DNA from 2 places in the Pseudarthrobacter sp. RHLT3-21 genome. Region 2 is predicted to be linked to the other one. Evidence: riboswitches for the same ligand, from Rfam matches in the RefSeq annotation. Region 2 holds a riboswitch; the other holds the start of a gene.
What was found. A riboswitch is a leader RNA that binds a small molecule or an ion and turns the genes downstream of it on or off. The one in region 2 is predicted to bind cyclic di-AMP.
Positions count from the first base shown of each region.

Region 1: another riboswitch for cyclic di-AMP. It lies ahead of AC50YA_RS11940 (aggregation-promoting factor C-terminal-like domain-containing protein); the one in region 2 lies ahead of AC50YA_RS08550 (M23 family metallopeptidase).

Region 1 is NZ_JBWZCI010000009.1:80,983-88,359, forward strand. It holds gene AC50YA_RS11925 (winged helix-turn-helix domain-containing protein) at 1-91, opposite strand, end outside; gene AC50YA_RS11930 (response regulator transcription factor) at 697-1,437, shown strand; gene AC50YA_RS11935 (sensor histidine kinase) at 1,445-2,995, shown strand; cyclic di-AMP (ydaO/yuaA leader) riboswitch at 3,096-3,248, shown strand; gene AC50YA_RS11940 (aggregation-promoting factor C-terminal-like domain-containing protein) at 3,254-3,982, shown strand; gene AC50YA_RS11945 (DUF1905 domain-containing protein) at 4,090-4,533, shown strand; gene AC50YA_RS11950 (HAD-IA family hydrolase) at 4,514-5,203, opposite strand; gene AC50YA_RS11955 (VOC family protein) at 5,249-5,623, opposite strand; gene upp (uracil phosphoribosyltransferase) at 5,686-6,321, opposite strand; gene AC50YA_RS11965 (phosphatase PAP2 family protein) at 6,334-7,125, opposite strand; gene tadA (tRNA adenosine(34) deaminase TadA) at 7,186-7,377, shown strand, end outside.
Region 2 is NZ_JBWZCI010000006.1:21,755-29,131, forward strand. It holds gene AC50YA_RS08525 (cold-shock protein) at 70-453, shown strand; gene AC50YA_RS08530 (DUF3027 domain-containing protein) at 463-1,017, shown strand; gene AC50YA_RS08535 (MFS transporter) at 1,062-2,396, shown strand; gene serC (phosphoserine transaminase) at 2,464-3,594, opposite strand; gene AC50YA_RS08545 (iron-dependent transcriptional repressor DtxR) at 3,870-4,565, shown strand; cyclic di-AMP (ydaO/yuaA leader) riboswitch at 4,720-4,938, shown strand; gene AC50YA_RS08550 (M23 family metallopeptidase) at 4,948-5,766, shown strand; cyclic di-AMP (ydaO/yuaA leader) riboswitch at 5,915-6,077, shown strand; gene AC50YA_RS08555 (C40 family peptidase) at 6,148-6,822, shown strand; gene AC50YA_RS08560 (NlpC/P60 family protein) at 6,995-7,377, shown strand, end outside.

The DNA of each region.
Region 1 (7,377 bases), on a different contig from region 2:
GGGCACCGAACCCCTGCCGAAGGCCGGAAGCCTGGCCTGCCTTGCCTGCGTTACGGACGGAGATGTGGACGTATCCGGATGCAACTGACATGAATGCTTACCTCAATGTGAATGGCCGTCATCGCGGCTCGAATGCTGATTGTCCCCGCAATGAGATCTGGGGAGGGCGCCCGACGCTGGGCTGGGGGAATGCCTAGGAACTTCGTGGGGTCTGAAGGTCAGGCGTGCATTCGGCAACAGCGCATGTCCGCAGCAGCGGATGTGCTGGGCCAATATTCTGCGGCTGCAGGTGCTGTTGAGTTCTTGTTCACAATTCAAAGTGTGCAACGTAACAATGGAAACTTGCAAGTAACAATGGGTGCCTTGTTCCGCATACTGAGACAGAATGCGGTTTTGTGTTACAGATCACCATTCTGAAATGGCGGCAAAACGGGAGCTGCTGTCCCCCAAGGGTGTGCAAATAGGCGCTGACGGCGAACAATCTTCGCCTTTTCGCAATACTGAGCCCTTGAAATTCACCCTGGCATGGCTTGCCGAAATTGCTTGTTGCCTTTTGCCGCCTGTCCAGCGGAAACGGCTCCGGCCCGCGCATTATCGGCACCCATCTCCCCCCACTCAGCTCGCTAGGCTGGGATTCACAGCGTGCACACAGGAACCCCATAGCGCGGGCTAACCGAATGATCGGAGAGTTGTCCCATGGCCACTTCGCACTCCATGACCAACAACCTTCCGCAACTGACCCACCCGGACGGCTCCCCCATCCGCGCCCTGGTGGTTGACGACGAACTCAGCCTTTCCGAACTCATGAGCATGGGGCTGCGCATGGCCGGATGGTCCGTTGCCGTGGCTTCGGATGGCCCGGAGGCCGTCAAGCTTGCCAAGGAGTTCCGCCCGGACGTCCTGGTGCTGGACGTGATGCTGCCAGGGTTCGACGGCGTTGAGCTGCTGGGCAGGATCCGCGCCTTCACGCCGGAGGTACCCGCGCTTTTCCTGACCGCCAAGGACGCCGTCCAGGACAGGATCGTGGGCCTGGCGGCCGGCGGGGACGATTATGTGACCAAGCCCTTCAGCATGGAGGAGGTCCTGCTGCGGCTGCACCGCCTGGTTCAGCGGTCCGGCGTTGCCGCGACGACCACTGCCGAACTGGTGGTGGGCGATCTGGTGCTCAACATCGACACCCGCGAAGTGACCCGTGCGGGCGATGACCTCCAGCTCACAACCACCCAGTTCGAGCTGCTCCGGTACCTCATGGAGAACCCCAAACGCGTGATCAGCAAGGCCCAGATCCTGGACCGCGTCTGGAAATATGACTTCGGCGGCCAGGCCAACATCGTGGAGCTCTACATCTCCTACCTGCGGAAGAAAGTGGATGCAGTGCACCCGCCCATGATCCATACCGTGCGGGGCGCCGGCTACGTCATCAAGCCGGCCGAGTAGCAGCTCCATGTCCGCCCGACGGCCCGCCAATCCGCTCTACGTGCGCAGCTGGCGGAAGCCTGACACGTGGCATCTGCGCACCCGCCTGATCCTGTTGGCCATGACGTTGCTGGTGGCCATCTGCGGCGCCGTTGGCCTGTTCAGCTATGCGTCGATGGATTCCTTTCTCACCGGCCAGCTGGATGACCAGCTGAGCCAGGCCGCCAAACGCTCGAACGATCCGGGCCGCCCGCCCCTGGGCGGATTCAACGGCAGGCCGGACCCGCTCGACTCCCGCGGGCAGAGTGTCGGAACGCTGAATGCACGGATCCTGAAAGGCCAGATCAACAGTGGCGGCTTCCTGGACTCGGACACCACACGCCTGGCCCTCGATGCCGAAGACAAGCAAACCCTGCTGGCCCTGACGCAGAACGGCATTCCCGTGGACCGCTCGCTGTCCAACGGGGATTACCGGATTGTGGCCGTGGAAACCGGCTACGGCGATGTCCTCGTCACGGGACTTCCGCTCGCGGCCAAGGAGAGCACGCTGGCGTCGCTGGTCTGGACTTTTGTGTTCGTTTCCCTTGGCGGCCTGGTGCTGATCGGGCTGGCAGGAACCGTGCTCATCCGGCGCACCATGAAGCCGTTGGAGCAGCTTTCCGAGGTTGCAACCCGGGTGGCCCGGCTCCCGCTGGATGCGGGCGAGGTGGCACTCGCGGTGCGCGTCCCGCCGTCGAACTCCAACCCCGGAACCGAAGTGGGCAGCGTAGGACACGCCCTCAATCTGAGGCTTGATAACGTCGCCAGTGCACTCGAAGCGCGGCAGCGGAGCGAGACCAAGGTGAGGCAGTTCGTTGCGGACGCGTCCCATGAACTGCGCACCCCGCTGACCGCCATCCGCGGGTACACGGAGCTGATGCGGATGACCGAGGACTTCACGCCGGACGGCCGGAAATCCCTGGCCCGCGTACAGAGCCAGTCCGAACGCATGACCACCCTGGTGGAGGACCTGCTCCTGCTGGCCCGGCTCGATGAGGGGCGGCCCCTGAAACTCAGCGAAGTGGACCTCACACAGCTTGTGATCGAAACCGTCAGCGACGAGAAAGTCATCGCCCCGGACCACCACTGGCGCCTCAAACTGCCTGACGAGCCGCTCGCCGTCACCGGGGATGCGTCCCAACTGCGTCAGGTGCTGGTCAACCTGCTCTCCAATGCGCGCAAGCACACGCCGCCCGGGACCACGGTGGTCACCGCTGTGATGAGGTCTTCCGATGGCAGCGCGGCGGTGACGGTAACGGAAGACGGCGGAGGCATCCCTGCGGAGTTCGTGGACCATGTTTTCTCCCGGTTTGCCCGCGCAGACGCGGCCCGCAAGGGCACGGCCTCGGGCGCCGGGGCGTCGGAGGGCACCAGTGGCCTGGGCCTGTCCATTGTCCAGTCCATCATGGAAGCCCACGGCGGGAGCGTGAAAGTGACATCGCGGGCCGGGCGGACAGAGTTCGCCTTGCTCCTCCCTGCCGGCGCCATGGCGCGACCAGCCGACGCCCGGGCGCAGCAAGGCGACACGCCGTCGTCGTGATTCCTGTTACCAAAATGTGACTTAAGCTTCCAGCTCCTGTAGCGTCGAACGGGTGCGGATCCCGTTCGGGCCGCATATCCGGATGACGCCAAGCTCTGCCGCTTCCCGGATTCCGTTTTCAGAGGCAGAGGCGGGGGACCCACCGTCCCGGGCACCAAGTGCCCTTTGGGGTTAAGCCAACACGTGATTGTGCCGTGTGGCCGGATGCCCTCATCCGAACCCGACAGCTAACTCCGCAGGTGTGAGAGGCGATCCATCATGTCTGAATCCAAGGTACAAACGCGCCCGCAGGGCGATCCAAAGTCCGACAGCCACCGCAAGCAGACCCGCTTCGGTGCAGCAATGTCCCCCCTGTCCAAGGTTGCCCGGATTCCCTCCGTGGGCCAGCGCGCCGCGGTGTTCGCCACGGCGTGCGCCCTGCTGATCGGAGTCAGCGCCGCTGGACACGCTTCCGAGTCTGCATCGCTTGCGGCCAGCGCGGACCAGGCCGCCGAAGAAACCGGCGCCCAGTCGAAGCTGAGCTTCGAAGCAGCCCAGCTCCAGCCGCCGGCCGCCCCGGAAGCTGCACCGGCCGAGATGAACGTCGCACCCCAGGCTGCCGACCCGGCACCTGCCCCGGCCCCAGAGGCCGCTCCGGCTCCTGCTCCCGAGCCCGCTCCTGCCCCTGTTGTGGCCGTCGATGACCCGGCAGGGGCACAAGCCTATGCAGCCGGCCAGCTGGCGACCTACGGCTGGTCCGCTGACCAGATGCAGTGCCTGCAGACGCTGTGGACCAAGGAATCCGAATGGACCACCACGGCCACCAACGCCAGCAGCGGCGCGTACGGCATCGTCCAGTCGCTGCCCGCTGAGAAGATGGCGAGCGCCGGCGCGGACTACCTCACCAACTACCGCACGCAGATCAACTGGGGCCTGAACTACATTCAGGAGCGCTACCAGTCACCGTGCGGCGCGTTGAACTTCCACCTGTCGCACAAATGGTACTAAGCCGACTCCCCCGCGCCGACTCCCCGCGCCGGGGCTTCCCGGCGTGGCGGTCAGGGGTTCGGCGGTCAGGGGTTTCCTGCCCAGCGGCTCCAGGCCATACTTGGGCCATGAAATTCACCACCACCATCCTGGGCAGCGGCAACAAGGCGGGCATCGAGGTTCCGGAGGTGGTCATCTCGGCGCTCGACGCAGGCAAGCGTCCGCCGGTTGTGGTGACCATCAACGGCAAGAGCTACCGGAGCAGCATCGCGGTCATGGGCGGACAGAACCTGATTGGGGTGAGCACCGCCAACCGGGAATTCACCGGAGTTGCCGCTGGCGACACCGTCGAGGTGGACGTGGAACTGGACACCCAGCCGCGCATCATCGAGGTCCCCGACGATCTGGCCGCAGCCCTGGCCGCCGAACCCGAAGCGCAGGCGTTCTATGCCGCGCTGAACTACAGCGCCCAGCGCCGGTACGTGGAGCCAATCGGCGATGCCAAGACGGACGAAACCCGGGCCCGGCGGATCACGAAGGTGGTCGCCGACCTCAAAGCCGGAAAGAAATAACCGGCTGTCCCCCGGCCACAGAGGCGGTCACGGCACTGTAGTCCGGGATGTGGAGCACGCCGGCCGGCAATTCGCCCGTATTGGGACCCACGGCCACCGTCCGGATCCCCGCGGCAACACCTGCTGCGATCCCTGCGGGCGCATCTTCGAACACCACGGCATCCTCCGGCTTCACGCCCAGCAGCGCGGCTGCCTTCAGATACCCTTCCGGGTGCGGTTTGCCCCGTGTGACCAGTTCCGCTGTCACGGCCGTGGCCGGCATGGCCAGTCCCGCGGCGTCCATGCGGATGTCCGCCAGGGTCCTGTCCGCTGAGGTCACCAGCGCCACTGCCTCGGCCGGGAGGCTGCGGAGCAGCTCGGCAGCCCCCGGCAACGCGACGATACCGGCAGTCCGCGCCCTTTCCATGGCGCCGAGTTCCGCGGTGAGCGCCGCGACGTCGGCTCCGGCCGGCGCGAACCGGCGCACGGTGTCGGCGGCCTGGATGCCGTGCGAAGTGCGCAGGATTTCGTCGATGTCCAGACCGTACCGGGCAGCGAATTCTCCCCATACCTCTTCGACAACTGCCGTGGAGTCCACCAGCGTGCCGTCCATGTCGAAAAGGACGGCCCGGCAGGTCAGCGTTCGCGTCGCGGCAGGTGTTCGCGTGGCGGCAGGTGTGGGGATGTTCATGCTGCCTATCTTGCCTTAGGCGTCGCGACCTTAGGTGTCACGGGCCTAGGCGTCACGGCCCGGGATGTACTGCACCGCCCACTTGTTGCCGTCGGGATCGGCGAAATAGACGAAGTGCCCCCAGTCCTGCACGTCAATGTCACTCACCTCCACACCGTTGCCCTTGAGGTGGTCGTGGGCGGCCTGGATGTCGCTGACCACCATCTGCAGGCTTGGGGCCGTACCCGGAGGGGCGTCATTGAGGCCCTCGCCAATACAAATGGAGCAGGCGGATCCCGGCGGGGTCAGTTGGACGAAGCGGATGCCATCCATGGGCCGCTCGTCGAAATCCGGGTTGAATCCAACTTTGTTGACGTAGAAATCCTTGGCGCGGTCCACGTCGGATACGGGCACAAAAACGAGTTCAAGTTTCCAGTCCATTCGCCACAGGCTAACGGCGGCGGCGGGAAAGCGGAAGACCTAAGTCCTGGAACAGCCCCGTACTAGCCGGCGATGCCGTACAGGCGGTCGCCGGCGTCGCCCAGCCCGGGAACGATGTAGGACTTCTCGTCGAGCCGTTCGTCAATGGAGGCCAGCACGATGGTCACATTGGCCTCGGCAAGCTCCTCTTCGAGCTTGGCCAGGCCTTCCGGCGCGGCCAGGAGGCAAATGCACGTGACGTCGGAGGCGCCGCGCTTGAAAAGGAACTTGATGGCTTCGCGCAGGGTTCCGCCGGTGGCAAGCATGGGATCCAGCACAAAGATCTGCCGGTCCGTCAGGTCTTCCGGGAGCCGCTCGGCATAGGTGATGATGTCCAGCGTTTCTTCGTCGCGGGCCATGCCCAGGAAGCCCACCTCAGCGGTGGGGACCAGTTTGGTCATGCCCTCGAGCATGCCGAGTCCAGCACGCAGGATGGGGACCACCAAAGGCGTTGGCTTGGTGAAAGCGGTGCCCACTGTGGTGCTGACCGGGGTCTCGATAGTGACCGGCTGAGTGCGGACCTCGCGGGTGGCCTCGTAGGCCAGGAGGGTCACCAGCTCTTCCGTCAGCTGCCTGAAGACCGGTGAAGGAGTGTTCTTGTCCCGCAGGACGGTGAGCTTATGGGCGACCAGCGGGTGGTCCACAACGAGAGTGCGCATGCGTCAAAACTATCACCCGGTACTCCCCCTGCCGGGCCCGGTGATGCCGCCATCCTGGACCGCATCCCGCACCACCGGCCGGTCGAACGTGGGGGCCGGGCCATCATGATCTCGCCGCCTGATGAAATGGAAGAGCCGGTGCGCCAGGATCACGATGCCCAGCCAGGCCAGGCCCAGCAGCCAGGCGGCAATGACGTCCGTGAGCCAATGGTGCCCCAGGAACACCCGGCTGAGCCCCATGGCGACGATAAACAGTGTGCCGGCTGCGATCAGGGACACCCGGACCAGAGTCTTTTGGTACTGCAGACAGGCCAGGTAGACCACCAGCCCAATCACCACCGTGGTGTTCAGCGTGTGGCCGCTTGGAAACGACGGTGACGTCTCAAACGGCGGCACCGCGTCTGCGTGATCCGGCCGCGTACGGCCCACCAGCTTCTTCCCGATGGTGGTGGCGGTGACGGAAAAAGCTGCCGCACCACCAATGAGGACGATGGGGCGCCAGGTCCGCCCCACAAACGTCAGCCAGGCGGTCAGGATACTGGCGAGGATGGGCATTCCGATGCCTCCGCCGACATTCGTAAACCCGGTCACCACCGAGTCCAGCACCGGATTCCGCAGGTCTTCGGCATACCGGAGCGCAGGCTTGTCCAGGTTTGCCAGGCCGGCCGCGTCCACCACGTTGTCGTACACCTCGGCACCGAGGAGGGCCAGCGCAACGATGATCACGCCGCCGATCAGGATGGTGATGGTCAGCGCCGCGTACGGCTTGAACCAAGTCCTCAACCGTCCGGTGAAGGTGTCCACAAGTTCCTCCCGGCGTCAATGCTTTGCAGGCTGGATATCCTTCGAAACTATCATTGAGCCATGGTATCCACAGAAAAGAACCACCTCGATTGGATGGGTCTTGCCCTGGACGAAGCCCGGCGCGCGCTGGCCACCGAGGACGTGCCCATCGGTGCCGTGGTGATAGGTCCCGACGGCGCCGTGCTGGGTTCCGGACGGAACCAGCGGGAAGAGCTGGGAGACCCCACTGCCCATGCGGAGGTGGTGGCCATC
Region 2 (7,377 bases):
CGCACATCAGTGCGGATGCGGTGACTGCCGGCCGTGTCAGAAGACGTCAGAACGAAGAAGGTTGATTACGTGCCTACCGGCAAGGTCAAGTGGTATGACAAGGAAAAGGGTTTCGGATTCCTCGCAGGCGAGGACGGCCAGGAAGTCTTCCTGCCCAAATCATCGCTGCCCGACGGCATCACGGAGCTGAAGGCCGGCACGCGGGTTGAGTTCGGCGTTGCCGACGGCCGCAAGGGTGCCCAGGCCCTGGGCCTGCGCGTCCTGGACAAGACGCCGTCCATCGCCAAGGCCAAGCGGCCCAGCGCCCGGGACCTCGCGCCGCTCGTCCAGGACCTGGTCAGCGTCCTGGACAACCTCTCCGGAACCCTGTCCGCGGGCAAATACCCGGAAGGCAACAAGGGCAAGGCCATCGCGGCTGCCCTGCGTAAGGTTGCCGACGAGCTGGACGTCTAGGTCTTGGCCATGAACGCGGAAGCTGAACAGCCGGACACCACAGCACCGGAGACGGAGGGCGCCAAAGCCGAGGCCACGCGCCGTACCGGCGTGCCCTTGTGGCGTACCGGAAAGCCGGATGCCTTCCTCGCTGCTGCCGTTGGCGAGGCGCGAGCCGCCATCGAAGGCATCACTGCGGGGTCGGACATCGGTGCGCACCTGGCCGCCAAAAGCGAGGGCGACCGCCTGGTCACACACCTCTTCGAGTCAAAAATGGCCGGCTACCACGGCTGGCAGTGGTACGCGGTCCTGACCAGGAACTCCCGCTCCAAGGTGGTCACGGTCAGCGAGCTTGGGCTCCTGCCGTCGGAGGACTCCATCCTCTCCCCGGAGTGGGTGCCGTGGGCCGAGCGCGTCCGCCCCGAGGACGCCAGGGCGGCAGAGGAAGAGGAGTCACCCGCTGCGGAGGCTTTCGCTTCGCAGCCGGATACTTCGGAGCCGGATACTTCGCAGGCTGACACTCCCGGGTCCGAAGGCCAGGACGAAGAATCCGAGGACGACGAGCCTGCCGGCGAGGCTGACTAGCAGTTGAAAATGCGCAGGGTTGAGAACCAAGAAGGCCGGCACTGATGTCCACCTTCAAATCCCTGCACATCCTCAACTACCGGATCTGGTTCATCGGCGCACTGGTTTCCAACATCGGAACCTGGATGCAACGGACGGCCCAGGACTGGCTGGTGTTTGACCACCTCACCGATCACGACGCCGGAGCCATGGGCATCACCATGGCACTGCAGCTGGGGCCGCAGCTGTTCCTGGCGCCCGTCGCCGGCCTCGTGGCTGACCGGTACAGCCGCCGGCAGCTGCTGATCATGACGCAGTCAGTGATGGCCCTCCTGAGCACCGGACTAGGCGTCCTGGTGGTCCTCGGCGCCGGCCAGCTGTGGCACGTCTACGGCTTCGCCCTGCTGCTGGGCATGGTCTCCGCCCTCGATGCCCCGGTGCGCCAGACCTTCGTTTCGGAGCTTGTCCGGGACGACTACCTCCCCAACGCCGTAGCACTGAACAGCGCCTCTTTCAATGTCGCCCGCATGATCGGACCCGCGGTGGCCGGCATCCTCACCGTGGCGGTAGGTCCCGGCTGGGTGTTCCTGATCAATACCGCCACGTTCCTGGCCATGCTCCTGAGCCTGTGGAAAATCCCCTCAGCGTCACTGCGCCAGCTTCCCCGGGCGGCTCCGGGCAAGGGCCGCATCAGAGAAGGGCTGCGCTATGTCCGGTTCCGGCCGGACATTCTGGTGGTCCTCGTCGCCGTGTTCATCGTGGGAACACTCGGGCTTAACTTCGTGCTGTTCATCGCCGCCATGGTGGGTACGGAATTCGGGCTGGACGCCAGCGCCTTCGGGCTTATGAATTCCATCATGGCCATCGGTTCCGTGGCGGGTGCGCTGCTCTCGGCCGGCCGCGGCAAGCCCCGCCTGCGGATGATCTTCGGCGCATCAGCTGCCTTCGGGGTGACCTCGGGACTGGCCGCGCTAGCCCCGGACTACTTCTGGTTCGGCGTCGCGCTGGTGCCGGTGGGCCTGTTCGCGATCACCATGATGACCAGCGCCAACGGTTACGTCCAGACCACCACCGATCCCGTCATGCGGGGCAGGGTCATGGCCCTGTACATGGCCATCTTTATGGGCGGAACACCCATCGGCGCCCCGCTGGTGGGATGGGTGGCCAACGTCGCCGGCCCCCGGTGGTCGCTTGCCGTGGCGGCCGCCTCAGGGATCATCGCCGCCGTGATCGGAATGATCTGGATCATCCGCGCGCAGCAGCTCCGGCTCACCTTCAACCGGCGCGCCCGCGGCCTGCGGTACTTCGGCGTTGTCTCCCATCTGGGCGTCCAACAACCGGGGGACAACGCAAACGGCGCCGCCCGGGACGAAAACCCGGACGACGCCGTCGGACGCTGACGCCGTCACGTTACCGCTCGTGCCACAACGGCAGCCGCGGTAACGGCAGCGGTACGCTGCGGGAGCGCTACCTGCGCAGTTCGCCCACCACGTAGTCGATGCTTGCCAGCAGTGCGGAGACGTCGGCCGGCTCGATGGCCACAAACGTGGCGATCCGGAGCTGGTTGCGGCCCAGCTTGCGGTACGGCTCGGTGTCCACGATCCCGTTGGCCCGCAGGACCTTGGCGATCGCGGCGGCGTCGATCGAGTCGTCGAAGTCGATGGTGGCGATGACGTTGGAACGGTCCTCCGCCTTGGCCACAAACGGGGTCGCGTACTCGGAGGCCTCGGCCCAGGAGTAGATCCGGCCGGCGGAGTCAGCGGTGCGGGCGGACGCGAAGTCCAGGCCGCCGTTGGCGTTCAGCCACTGCACCTGCGCGTCGAGGGTCACCAGCGTGGAGAGCGAGGGCGTGTTGTAGGTCTGGTTCAGCTTGGAGTTGTCGATGGCGGTCTGGAGGTCCAGGAAATCCGGAATCCAGCGGCCGCTGGCTTTGACCCGGGCGGCGCGTTCCAGCGCGGCGGGGGAGAAGAGGCCCAGCCACAGGCCGCCGTCGGACGCGAAGTTCTTCTGCGGGGCGAAGTAGTAGACGTCGGCCTCGGAGACGTCCACGTCCAGGCCGCCGGCTGCGGAGGTGGCGTCCACCAGGACCAGGGAACCGGCGTCGGCGCCCGCAACGCGCTTGACCGGAGCCGCGACACCGGTGGAGGTTTCGTTCTGCGGCCAGGCGTAGACATCCACGCCTGCCTCGGCGGCCGATACCGGGTGCGTGCCGGGCTCTGACTTGATGATGGAGGAGGCGTCCAGGAACGGGGCCTTGTTGGTGGCTGAGGCGAACTTGGAGCCGAACTCGCCGAAGGACAGGTGCTGGGCCTTCTTCTCCACCAGGCCGAAGCTGGCGACGTCCCAGAAAGCGGTGGAGCCACCCACGCCGAGGACCACTTCGTAGCCTTCGGGGGCGCGGAAGAACTGGCTGAGGCCTTCACGGACGGAGCCTACGAGGTTCTTGACGGGAGCCTGGCGGTGGGAGGTGCCCAGGATGGTCTTGGACGCCGCAGAGAGCGCTTCGAGCTGCTCCGGCCTGACCTTGGACGGGCCTGCGCCGAACCGTCCATCCTTTGGCAGGAGGTCGGCAGGAATAGTGATGCTGGTTTCGCTCACGGGGGCTCCAATTTCGGCATGGACGTGGCTCACGTCCGGGCGGTGGGTTGGCCGGTAGTCGGCAGTGACTGCATAAGGACCTCCTTTATTCTGCCTGAACCCCGCGATTGGGCGGGAACCTGCGCCGTCATAGTCCGGCCAATGAGACCGTTTGTCCCCGTTCGGGGATTATCCGGACAAATTCAAAATAGGCTAAGCTCTTTACCGGACCTCGCCGCTGCTGGACGCGATACGGTGGGACAACGCAAGGTACTGCGCTCGAGGAGCTGAGCTGGATGACGGATCTGATCGATACTACGGAGATGTATCTTCGGACCATTTTGGAGCTTGAAGAGGAGAACATCGTTGCTCTTCGCGCACGCATCGCCGAACGGCTGCGGCATTCCGGCCCCACGGTGTCCCAAACCATCGGCCGGATGGAACGCGACGGACTGGTGGTGGTCTCGGGAGACCGTCACCTGGAGCTGACCGAAGCCGGGCGGAAACGCGCCACGGAAGTGATGCGCAAGCACAGGCTGGCGGAACGACTCCTGGCGGATGTGATTGGCCTGGACTGGGCCTACGTCCACGATGAAGCGTGCCGCTGGGAGCACGTGATGAGCGAACGCGTTGAGCAGCGCATCTACGAATTGCTCAACCATCCCACCGAGTCCCCGTACGGCAACCCCATCCCCGGGCTGGCCGCCCTGGGCGGGCCGGCGCCTGCGTTGCCTGACGCCGCTGTGATTAATCTCCTTGATGCGATGCAGGGCTACGGGCCGGCGTCGAACGTGACGGTCAGTCGGCTGGCCGAGCCCATCCAGGTGGAACCTGAGCTGCTGGTCCAGCTGGACGAAGGCGGAATCAGGCCCGGCGCTTCGGTGTCCCTGGAGCGCGTGGGGGAGTACATTTCCGTACGGGTTCCGGGAATTGAAGGGGCGCTTGAACTGCCCCCTGAAGTGGCATCGCACGTCTTCGTTTCGGTCAGCTGACGGGCAGGCGGTCCCCCGCCTGGGGCTGCGCTATAGCGCAGTGGCTCCAGATTCCGCAAAGATAACGGAATTGTTACTGTCCAACTTAATCACCTATAGTTGAAACTCAGCGTCGATACAAAAGCGTTACCTGATCCGGAGCCGAGCTCTGCCAGCGGATCAGGTGCACGAGTCACCAACTGGCAGAGGCGGGGGAACCACAACCGGCAGTCGCAAGACTGCCTTGGGGTGAAGTCCGTCAGCAGCAAGCCTCTTCCAGCGAAGGATCCTCACGGGATATCTCTGCGCCAAGTGCTTGTCACGGCGGACCGGGTCTTTGAACTCTCTGACCCGAATCCGACAGCTAACTTCGCAGGCTACCCAGAGAGGAACATTCTTGACCATGCAACACTCCAGGGGCCGCCGTCGCGCGGTGGGCCCCGCTTCGGCGCCCAGAGCGGCCGAGGATTTCTCTGCGGAGAGGCCCCGCGACCCGCAGCGGGAAGCACGCCGCCGGCGGGGACCCTTCCGGCAGATCACCGATTTCGCCGCTGCCAGCGGCCTCGGCCAGAAGGCCGGCATCGCCTTGGCAGCAACAGGCCTGGCGCTCACCGTGACGGTCCCTGTGACCGGCCCCGTAATGGCCACTCCGGAACCCGGCCAGGCGGCGTCGGCCGTTTCCGCCGCTCCGCAGCCCGAAGTTACCGCCGAAGCCGCCGCCCAGATTGATTTCAGCCGCTCGTCCGTGGTTACCCAGGGTGACCCCGACGGCAAGCTGAAGCAGCTGCTGAGCTCGCAGTCCGCGGGATCCATAACCCGCGCCGCCTCTGCCGGAAGCCTCGGCCCGCCGCTGGCCCAGCTGGTTACGGCCTCACCCTTCGGATTCCGGGTCAGCCCCATCACCGGCGGCACCGGAGACTTCCACCGCGGCCAGGACTATGTGGCACAGTGCGGGACGTCCGTCCTGGCCGCCGCTAGCGGCACTGTGACGTTCGCTGGCTGGCACCAGTTCGGCGGCGGCAACCGCGTAGTGGTGGATCACGGCAATGGCCTTGAAACCACCTACAACCACCTCTCCTCCGCCAGCGTCAAGGTCGGCCAGACGGTCAGCCGCGGCGATGTGGTTGCCCTGAGCGGAACCACGGGCGCGTCCACGGGCTGCCACCTCCACTTCGAGGTCCAGGTCAATGGCGAAGTGGTTGACCCCACCGGCTGGCTCTGACCCAAATGATGGCAAACTATCGAATCGCAGCGACGTGCCGTGACCTGAATGTGACATTGGCTCGGAACTCCTGTAACGTCTAAAGCGCGTCAACTTTTCCGAAGTTGACGTTCTTGAGTGGATTGCCTAGCTCTGCCACCGCTCAAGGTCCGTTCGCATGACATCGTCTGGCAGGGGCGGGGGAACCAATTTTGGCCTTCGATTCTGAAGGCCTTGGGGTTAAGTCGCAAAGCTTCCACTGTGAAGCAGCGCGGCCGGGTGACTCCCATCCGAATCCGACAGCTCACCTCGCAGGCATTGGGAGAGGCTACCTTCGTGTCTTCACGCCATAATTCTGCGCGTCACCGCGCACAACCGGTTCGCACCAACCCCTTGGGCTCCGTGTCCAAGGCGGTCAGTGCCAATGCCGGGACCGTAGGTCGCCAGGCTGCTGTTATCGCAGCTGCATCAGGTCTGATCCTGAGCATGGGGCTTCCGGCCAACGCCGCGGACACCACCGCCGGCGTATCCGCCTCCACCGAGTCCGGTTCCGCGCAGACGGCACTTGCCGTCACTGCGGCGCCCACGGCTACCGTTTCCTTCGAGCGCCCCGTGATCAAGACCACGCCGGCACCGAAGGTTGAGACGGTCCGTGCGCAGTCCACGGCCTCCGAAACCGGGGCTCAGGGTGCTGCCGCAACCGAGGCCGCGGCCTCCAAGCTCGCTGACACTGTCTCCTCCGCCGCCGCTTCGGGCCTGGCAGCACTTGCCTACACCGGTATCGGCCACCCCTACCTCTGGGGCGGCACCACTCCCAATGGCTGGGACTGCTCAGGCTTCACGCAGTGGGTCTACGCCCAGGCCGGCATCAGCATTCCCCGCACCAATGCCTGGACCGCCATGCGGCCCACCGCCACACCGGCTCCCGGTGACCTGGTCATGCAGAATGGCGGCGCCCACGTCGGCATTTACGTCGGCAACGGCATGATGATCAGCGCACTGAACCCGTCACAGGGCACGCTGCTCCACTCCGCGGCATCCACGGGGTCCTCCGCGTTCTTCACGATGGCCCCGTAGGTCCTGCACTTCAGTAGTTCCTGCAGCCCAGTGCTGCCGGAACACGTTTCTTCGACAGAAACTCTTCGCTAAATCCCCGTTCGGGGCGTGCCGGCGTACCCCCAAGATGCCGGCGCGTCCAAAGCCCTTGGGCTGCCCACGCGGTCCTGAGGAAAACGAAAGAGAGAAATTAATGACTACACGTGCAACTGTTGCACGGCACCGCGCCGAGGTCACCAAGACCAACTCGCTGGCTGTCATTGCCAAGGCTGTCGGCGACAACGCCGGTGGCATGGGCCGTCAGGCTGCGGTTATCGCTGCTGCTTCCGGCCTTGTCCTGACCAGTGGTCTCGCTGCGAACGCGGCGGACACTGGAGTCCAGCATGAAGGTGCGTCCGCTTCGAACCTTGAGGTTGAGGTTTCCGCCCCGGCCATCATTTCGGCTGCGTCCACCATTGCCATCTCCTACGAGAAGCCTGCCGTGACCACCACGCCGGCTCCGGTTGAGGCTCCCGCGCCCGTTGTTGAAGCTCCAGCTCCGGCTAAGGCCGCGGCAACCGTCAAGGTAGCGTCAGC